One region of the Thermoanaerobacterium sp. CMT5567-10 genome, then DNA from elsewhere that is predicted to be linked to it. Evidence: riboswitches for the same ligand, from Rfam matches in the RefSeq annotation. Region 1 holds a riboswitch; the other holds the start of a gene.
The links. Region 1 has a riboswitch for cobalamin ahead of Q2T46_RS11265 (ABC transporter substrate-binding protein). Riboswitches for the same ligand answer to the same signal wherever they lie in the genome.

Region 2: it holds a riboswitch for cobalamin, as region 1 does, so the genes downstream of both, Q2T46_RS13685 (energy-coupling factor ABC transporter permease) here and Q2T46_RS11265 (ABC transporter substrate-binding protein) in region 1, are expected to answer to the same signal.

Annotation. Positions count from the first base shown of each region.
Region 1 covers NZ_CP130558.2:2,227,710-2,232,662, forward strand. The annotation lists gene Q2T46_RS11255 (hypothetical protein) at 189-1,037, shown strand; gene Q2T46_RS11260 (hypothetical protein) at 1,123-1,785, shown strand; cobalamin riboswitch at 2,159-2,331, shown strand; gene Q2T46_RS11265 (ABC transporter substrate-binding protein) at 2,482-3,432, shown strand; gene Q2T46_RS11270 (iron ABC transporter permease) at 3,434-4,423, shown strand; gene Q2T46_RS11275 (ABC transporter ATP-binding protein) at 4,425-4,953, shown strand, end outside.
Region 2 covers NZ_CP130558.2:2,689,220-2,694,172, forward strand. The annotation lists gene cobJ (precorrin-3B C(17)-methyltransferase) at 1-511, shown strand, start outside; gene cobK (precorrin-6A reductase) at 508-1,266, shown strand; cobalamin riboswitch at 1,388-1,600, shown strand; gene Q2T46_RS13685 (energy-coupling factor ABC transporter permease) at 1,735-2,466, shown strand; gene Q2T46_RS13690 (energy-coupling factor ABC transporter substrate-binding protein) at 2,463-2,756, shown strand; gene cbiQ (cobalt ECF transporter T component CbiQ) at 2,743-3,510, shown strand; gene Q2T46_RS13700 (energy-coupling factor ABC transporter ATP-binding protein) at 3,514-4,344, shown strand; gene Q2T46_RS13705 (sigma 54-interacting transcriptional regulator) at 4,645-4,953, shown strand, end outside.

The sequences.
Region 1 (4,953 bases):
GACAATATATTACACAGATTGACAAAGTATGACAGAAAAATTGACCTAATTTAGCACCTTCCCAGATGAGAATAATTGGTTTATAATAATATTAACAGAAATTGGCGCCATTTCCTGCAGATAAAATCGTAGTTAATATGCTTTTTGGTACCGAGAAGCATATTGACTACAAAAAGGAGATGTAAAGTATGTTAAAAAAACTAATTTCACTGCTTCTAATTGTTGTGCTTTTTACAATTTCAAGTTTTAGTTCTGCTTTTGCGGTTCCTACCAGCAATATGTTACCAAAGATTTCATCAATTGATGCAGAGCAAAAGAGTGCTATTGAGTATGACAGGTTTCTTAAAGATGTCAATAACTTTAAAAAATTTATTCAAGATCAAAGATCAAAGCAAGGTTCGCTGTCAGATGATGCATTCTTATTAAAATGTGCGATTGAATACCATAATCAAAAAGTGTCTAATGGGGAATTAGAAGGACCATTACTTGATATAAACGAGATAATGAATTTAAAAACTTCATCATCACAAGTATCGATTAAGTCAGTTGGGATAACAAAATCTCTTGTAAGAGCTCAATTGTGGACGGCTGCAGAATTGGCTTCAATCGTAGTTCCTAAAGCATCATTTTTCTTGCAGCATTCTTTACAAGATAATCCCAGTGATGAATATCTTCCATCGAGCGATTCGATAGTACCTGAGATAAAGGGTACTCAAGCATATAAAAATGCTATTGCTCCTTTTAAGAGTTCTAGCAGTACAAGTCAAATAAGCTATCCAGTATTTACGGCAAGCAATTCAAACTGGGATTTATATTTAGCTTTACATAATACTACAATGTATAGCTATTCATCAGGCAAATCAATAACTTCATATGTTACAGATACGTATGATTTCCAACCTAAAAATTGGAGTGGGTATGGATCCGGAATTCCCAATGCAGCGGTAACACTAATTAATAATTATGGTGCATATGCGCAGTCTGTAGGAGCGGTAGTACCATACTATATTTCCATAACTGTCCCTGATACTAAGTAATATTATCAAAAATTTGAAGAATGTAGTAGCTTGTTTAGATACTTAAACAGTTACTACATTTGCTATAAGATGTGAGGTGATATCAATGAATTTACATACGCAATTATACTTAGGGAATTTAGGCAATCGCATGATTTACATATATGAAATATTTCTTATTAATGTAGCTGTATTAATGATTGTTTGGCTTGGCTTTTCAGTTTATAAATGGAGACGATCTGGAAATAGAAATCTCATAAAATGGTGGGGAATAACAGTTGGTATTTTTTTTGCTTTGGGATTGTGCATACTGATTTTTTCTAAGATATTTTCTGGACCTCAATATTTTGTCGCCTCCCAAATTGGCATCTACATTCCAAGATCAGTTAATATACTGGAGAATAACTATACAGGCGATAGGGACCAAGAGCTACATTACATCGTTATGAAGTTCGATAAGTCCCAAATGGATGCTTTCATCAAATCTGCAGAAGAAAAAGGATGGAAGTTTGGTTCTGTGATACCGTACTCATTAGCAAAATCATTGCCACAACCTAACTTAACGCTTGGGGAAAAATATCCATTTCCAAAAGTAAAAGAGAATGGATACTATTATTTATATACAAATACTAAGCAAAAAGATTCGACTTCTTTTAGAACTAATTATATGACTAATAAGCTGTTTTTCTTGGATACTAAATCAGGAATATTGTACTTTTACTATGATAGTTTCGAGATTACATCGGATTTGCGTTTTGAAGCTCATTAAAACAGTATGCTTTTGATACCACACGCTTCATTTGATAAGTAGCCCTTTGGGCTATTTTTTTATACATAAAAAATTTTTTAAAAAAACTGTAACAAAATGAGGAAGAAATTTGTCTATATATAAAGAAGGAAAAAACGATTTGCTTTATAGAAATTGGAGGAAGAGTGTGGGATGAAAAGGTACAGGGAGTTTATCTTGCAGGCATTTATTTTGATTTCAATTATTTTAGCGGTATTCATCATGTTTGTTATATTGGATATTACAGTAGTAAAAGTTTATATGGGTTGAGATGATAGATTCATGACAAATTATTGCAAAAAAAGGCCATTTATTTTCATTGACGCAATTTTGCATTAAAGATATAATATAGTTAAACTAAATATGGTCTTAAGGTCCGAAAGGTTAATAGGGAAAGCGGTGAGAAGCCGCTGCAGCCCCCGCTACTGTAAGCGATGATGAGGCTCAAAAAACCACTGGTGAAACCGGGAAGGTTGAGCTAAAGATGAATTGCAAGCCAGGAGACCTGCCTTAAGATGTGAAAAACACCTTCGGAGGGGAGGTTGGTAATGTGGTACATATTTGCATTGAAAAATATGGGGCATACCTTCTCGGTATGCCTTAATTTTTTAGGTTTACTGTTTAAGCGCTTTGGTTATGTTTCAAATCTTTATAAATAATTTAGGAGGAGAGATCTAAGTGAAAAAGTGGATTAAAAATATCGTAGTTTTCATCATAATAGCAGTTCTTTCATTAAGCCTTGTCTCATGTTCTCAAAAAACTCAAGAAAAGACAGCAACAAATGACAATACTACGAAAACTGAAGTTAAGGCTACATTTCCATTGAAGATTACTGATTTTATGGGTAGGCAAGTGACGATAAAAAAGGAGCCGAAAAGAATTGTTTCCTTGTCTCCATCAACTACAGAGCTGATTTACGCAATTGGCGCTGGCAAAGATGTTGTCGGCGTTACCAATTACGACGATTATCCACCAGAGGTAAAAAGTGTTGCAAAAGTTGGAGGATATGAAGGGCCTAATATTGAAACTATATTGGCACAAAAGCCAGATATCGTATTTGCATCAAATCTTTCTGGAAAAGACCATATGGAGACAATCGAGAAATCAGGCATACCGGTGGTGGTATTGGAAGCTCAGAACATAAACCAGATATATGATTCAATAAAGATATTAGCTGAAATCACAGGTAATGTAGAAAAGGGAAATGAAATAATAAGCAGCATGAAGGATAAAATCAAAGAAATCAATGATAAAGTGAAGGATTTGCCAAAAGTAAATGTGTTTTATGTTGTTGATACAAATGGAAATTGGACGGCTGGCAAGGGTACGTTTATCGATGAACTTATTACATTGGCTGGTGGAAATAATGTAGCCAGTGATGCAAACGGATGGGCGCAGTACAGCATGGAAAAATTGATACAGAAGAATCCTGATGTGATAATTACATCACCACATGCTGCAAATGCCAATGAAATAAAAAATATGGCAGGTTATAAAGATACAAAAGCGGCAAAGGATGGCAAAATATTTGTAATATCCAACGATGACATTGTCACTAAGCCATCTAACAGAATCGTCTTAGGTTTAGAAGAAATTGCAAAAGATTTACATCCGGAGGCATTTAAATAAATTGAAAGTGAAAAAAGGTTTTTATTTGCTAATTTCTATTGTGATTTTGATTGCATCGCTGATGTTTTCTGCATCAGTTGGTGCAGTCAAAATGCCATTGAAAAGTATTGTTGATGTCATATTTGGTGATGGCAACAGCACAGACAAGATGATATTGTTAAATCTTAGGTTTCCAAGGATTATTGAAGCTGCTTTTACTGGGATGGGACTTTCTGTGGCAGGTACGTTCTTTCAAGGACTTTTGAAGAATCCTATGGCAGATCCTTATGTTTTAGGTATATCATCGGGAGCAGCTTTCGGAGCGTCCATCGCAATTGTCTTAGGATTAGGCATTTTTGGTCTTCAATTTTTTGCATTTGCATTTGCTCTTATGACTATTTACGTAGTGTATATTTTGGCTAAAAAAGGACCGTATATTAAAATGCAGACGATGCTTCTTGCAGGCATTGCCATCAGTGCTTTTATGTCTTCAGTTATTTCTCTCATGATGCTTTTGAATCATAATGAGATGTCACAGATAGTCTTTTGGACGATGGGGGGATTTAGTCTTATTAGCTGGAGCCAGGTTTTTTACACAGTACCACTAATATTGATTGGATGTATTGCATTATACACGTTTTCGAGAGATCTTAATGTGATAATGACAGGTGAAGAAATAGCTGAGCATTTAGGGATTGATACTGAAAGAGTTAAAAAAATCATATTGATTGTAGGTTCTTTAATCACCGCGTCTTCTGTTTCAGCAGGTGGAATAATTGGCTTTGTAGGGCTTATAGTGCCTCACATATCAAGGCTTATTATAGGTTCTGACAACAGAGTTTTAGTTCCTTTTAGCGGTGTAGTAGGTGCAGCGTTTTTGGTATTGGCTGATACGCTGGCAAGAACTGTGATGGCTCCTGTAGAAATACCAGTTGGCATAATAACTGCCGCTTGTGGTGGACCATTTTTCTTATATCTTCTTGTCAAAAATAAAAATAAAGAGGTCAAATAATATGGCGATCGTAAATGTGGAAGATCTTCATTTTAGTTATGGTATGATTCAGGCTTTAAAAGGTGTAAATTTTAAGATAGATGACTATAAAATGGTGGGGATACTAGGCAGTAATGGGTCTGGAAAGACTACTCTTTTAAAGAACTTATCAGGGTACTTGAAGCCAAGTAAAGGAAATGTGTCTATAGCGGGGAAGAGCATATACAGCATGAAATCAAAGGACAAAGCGATGCTTATCGGTTATGTTCCGCAGGATGTGTATTCTGACTTTGAATTTACCTCTTATGATGTTGTTATGATGGGAAGGACTCCTTATTTAAGGAGATTTCAAAGAGAGACTAAAAAAGACGTAAACATCGTAAAAGAAGCGATGATTCTTACAAACACATGGGATCTTAAGGATAGATATGTAAATGAATTAAGTGGTGGGCAAAGGCAAAGGGTTTACATTGCAAGAGCGTTGGCTCAAGAGCCTAAGATCTTGCTATTGGATGAGCCGATTTCACATTTAGATGTAAAATATCAAATAG
Region 2 (4,953 bases), 460 kb from region 1:
TGTGTGCATTGTGTCAAGTGGTGATGCAGGGATATATGGTATGGCAGGGCTTATGTATGAGGTTGTCCACAAAGATAACATAGATTTAAAAATAGAAGTAATACCAGGAGTAACTGCTCTAAATGCTGCGGCTGCTATACTAGGGGCACCTGTAATGCAGGATTTTGTAGTTATAAGCCTTTCAGATCATTTGATATCTTGGCAGGTGATAGAAAAAAGGCTGGAACTTTCTTCACAGGCTGACTTTGTAATTGTCATATACAACCCTAAAAGCAAAGAAAGACCGGAAAATCTTATAAAAGCTCAGAAAATTATTATGAAATACAAAAGAGAGGATATCCCTGTTGGAATAGTAAAAAATGCTTCAAGAGAGGGACAACAAGTGATAATCACCACTTTAAAAGAAATGGCAAATTATGAAATTGATATGAGGACAATTGTAATAATAGGTAACGAAAGCACTTTTGTAGAAAAGGGCAAAATGATAACGCCGAGGGGATATATTTTATGATACTGGTCTTGTCAGGTACAAAAGATGGAAGGGAGATTGCAGAACGATTAAAACTTAAAGGTATTGAGGTTATAGCAAGTACAGTGACAGATTATGGTGCAAGCCTTTTTAGTGATGGAGTAAAAGTCCACAAAGGCCCACTGGATGAATTGAATCTCATTGAATTTATTTATAGAAATAACATAGATATTATAATTGATGCGACTCATCCTTTTGCAAAAGATGTAAGCGTAAATGCTATAAATGCCTGCAACAAAACTGGTATAAAGTATATAAGATATGAAAGGAAAAGCATTTATTATGACAATGCCGTCATAGCTGAAAGTTTTGAGGAAGCAGCTGAGAAATGTAAAGAATATCACAATATTTTTTTGACTGTAGGCAGTAAAAACCTCGAAAAATTTAAGTTCCTCTGGGTAATGGGGAAAAAGGTAACGGCAAGAGTACTTCCTTTAAGTAATGTCCTAAAAAAATGTGAAGATTTAGGGCTAACACCAAAAGACATAATAGCAATGGAAGGTCCTTTCAGCAGCGAACTAAATTATCAAATGTTTAAAGAGAGAGAGGCAGAAGTGATCGTGACAAAAGAAAGTGGCGTTGTGGGAGGGATATTAGAAAAATTTGAAGCTGCTGAAATGCTAGATATTCCTGTAATTTTAATAAAAAGGCCTGATGTAAATTATCCTGTTGTGATAACAGATGTTGACAGTCTTATGAAAGATGTGACGAAAATTACAAGTCAGCAATTAGGATAAAAGCGTATCAGTCTATACGATGTCAACTGAATGAACTCATAAAATTTTGGAACTGAAAGCATTTTCAATTTTTATTGATAACATATTTATAAAATGATATACTTTATTTAAGAATAAAATTTGATAACAGGCGAATACAGGTGCCCAATTTGTAATCAAATTGGGTTAAAAGGGAAGCAGGTGAAAATCCTGCACGGTCCCGCCACTGTGATGGTGAGCTCTTTACATTGTGCCACTGCTTAGTCTCTCAGCGGAAGTTGATGAGTGCCGGGTGGGAAGGCGTAAAGAGGGATGAACCTAAGTCAGGAGACCTGCCTGTATTTGTGTCAAACTTACTCTACGGTCGATAGAGGAGGTGTTATAACAGGATATTTATGTGTTTTTTAACCTCTTAATGCCATTGGTAAGTTAAGAGGTTTTATTTTTGCTTAAATTTTATAAAAAGAGGTGTTTAATGTGAAAAAATGGATGTTGTTAACGGTATTTGCTTTGCTTTTGATGGCACCGCAAATTGCATATTCAATGCACATAATGGAAGGTTTTCTTCCTCTTAAATGGTGCATAATATGGGATATAGCTTCTTTGCCTTTTGTAATTGTGGGATTTATGACGATAAACAAAAGTGTAAAGAAAAATCCAAAACTTAAAATGCTTTTGGGTTTTGCAGGTGCTTTTGCTTTTGTGCTTTCAGCACTTAAAATTCCTTCTGTTACAGGAAGTTGTTCGCATCCAACTGGTGTAGGACTTGGAGCTATACTCTTTGGACCTTTTGCTATGAGCGTTTTAGGACTTATAGTGCTTTTGTTTCAGGCGTTACTTTTGGCTCATGGTGGCATAACAACTTTGGGTGCTAATACATTTTCTATGGCAATAGTAGGACCAATTGTCTCCTATTATATATTTAAAGGAGTAAAAAAGGTAGGTGGTCCAAATTGGCTTGCAGTATTTTTAGCTGCCTCAATTGGGGATTTGCTTACATATGTGACGACTTCCTTCCAACTTGCTATTGCTTTTCCGGCTGAAATAGGAGGATTTACAGTCTCCTTCTTAAAATTTATGGGGATCTTTGCAGTGACTCAAGTACCTTTGGCGGTAAGTGAGGGGCTTTTAACTGTACTCGTAATCAATTTGCTAATTGCCTACAGTAAAGAAGAACTCATTGAGCTTAATGTTTTAGAGAAAGAAGGTAAGCTAGTATGAGGGGCAAAAAGTTTTTAATGATAAATTTGATATTAGGGTTGTTGGTTATTTCGCTAATAGTGTTTCCTCTTGTTACAATTAAAAATGCTGAGTTTGCTGGGGCAGATAACAGGGCAACAGAGGCTATCACTCAGGTAGACAAAAATTACAAACCATGGTTGAAACCGGTTTGGGAGCCACCAAGTGGAGAAATTGAGAGCCTTCTGTTTGCGTGTCAAGCGGCAATAGGCGCAGGATTTTTAGGATATTATATAGGTCTTGCGAAGGGGAGAAAAAATGCTAATAGATAATTATTCTTATACAAACAGGATGTACAACGTACATCCTGTTGAAAAACTTTTATTTGCCTTTTTAACAATGATTTTGTGCTTTGTATTTGATATATATACAAACATTGCAGTAATTATTTTGATGTTTATGATAACTGTGTTAAAAGCAAAAATTCCAGGAAAAGTGTACATAAAACTTATGTTAATTCCATTTTCTTTTTTGATGATAAGTGTACTAACAATTATCATCAATGTTATAGGTGATAAAAGTGCTGCATTAATAAGTCTTGATATTTTTGAGGTAACTTTAGGAATTACTCCGAAAGGCATTAGTACTGCTGTTATTTTGTTTTTTAGAACTTTGGCAGTAATATCTTGTTTATATTTTCTCGTACTCACTACTCCTGTAGTTGACATTATAGATATCTTAAAGAAATTGAAAATTCCTTTATTATTTTTGGAGTTACTACAGCTAACCTACAGACTGATATTTGTTTTATTTGATACCGCTGGGGAAGTTTATACATCTCAGAATTCAAGATTAGGATATGCTACATTAGAAAATAGCTACAGGTCTTTAGGACTTTTAATATCTTTTCTTTTTATTAAGTCTTACAAAGATTCTCAGGATTTATATGTGGCTTTAGAAGCAAGGTGTTATAATGGGGAATTAAAAGTTATCAGTAAAGATTACAGATTTTGCTATAGAAATTTAATATATATTGTTTTGATAGAACTTGTTTTAATAAGCACATCAATACTTTTAAGAAGGTGAACTATGAAAGATCAATTTATATTAGAAGCGTTAGAAGTTACTTTTGAATATAGCGATGGTACAAAAGCTTTAGATGGCGTAAATATGTTGATAGAAAAGGGTAAAAAGACAGCAGTTTTGGGACCAAACGGTGCAGGTAAAACGACATTGTTTTTGCACTTCAATGGAATTTTAAAACCTAAATCAGGGAAAATATTGTATAACAGGGAAGAAATAAAATACAATCGTTCTGAACTCACAAAACTCAGGAAGAATGTGGGTATTGTTTTTCAAAATCCTGATATACAGCTTTTTTCTGCCAGTGTGTACCAAGAGATTTCTTTCGGTCCCATGAATTTAGATATTCCAGAAAACATAGTGAAAGAAAAAGTGGAAAAAGTAATGAAAAAAATGAAAATTATCGATGTGAAAGACAAGCCCACCCATTTTTTAAGCTATGGGCAGAAAAAAAGTGTCTCAATAGCTGATATCATAGTTATGGAACCTGAAGTTATAATACTGGATGAGCCAACGGTTTATTTAGACCCTAATCATGTACAGGAGATTATGAGTGTGTTTGACAAATTGATTGAAGAGGGGAAGACGATCATTTTATCAACTCATGATGTGGATTTTGCTTATTCATGGGCTGACTATATATATGTCATGAAGAATGGAAAAGTTGTTGCAAAAGGTGAACCTGAAGTTATTTTTACTAACGTAGAAGAACTTGATTGGAGTGATTTAAGAAAGCCTATACTTCTGGAAATATATGAAATTTTAAAAGAAAAGGGAATCATAGATGAAAATAGTATACCAAAAAATATAGAAGAATTAAAGAAATATATAAAATAGCTGCTGAAGTTTTGATAACTTTTGCCAAGTGCAAAAAGGAAACTTCGCTTATTTAACAAATACAAAAAGGCTTTTTTCCTTATTTTTATGAGGTAAAACATTTTTAAATTTCATGATACCAATAATTAATATAATTTAAACAACTTAATCATCAAAATATGCAAGTTATAATTTAGGTATTGCATAAAATTAACTAAAAATTAGTTATTGTAAGTTTGCTATTAAAAATATAAAATAAATGATGTGATGTGCTATATATTTGACTTTATTATAATTTATAATTTCTACTAAGGTGATATCATGAAAAGAATTGATAAAATAGAAAAATATTTAAAAGAAATGAAATGGACAATTGATGAATTAAGAGACCGACAGGGTTTGAGTACAGATGAAATAGCCCGAAATTTACATCTAGTTCGAACAAATGTTAGTAAAGAATTAAATGAACTTGTTAGAAGGAACAAGGTTATAAAAATAAAAAAAAGACCTGTTCTTTATATTCATAGAGACATGATAGAGAAATTATTAAAAGATAAGATATCCGAAGAAATAATTGAAGTAGATGACATTAAGCAGCTTATAAAAGAAGAAAAAGAACAAAAGATTGAG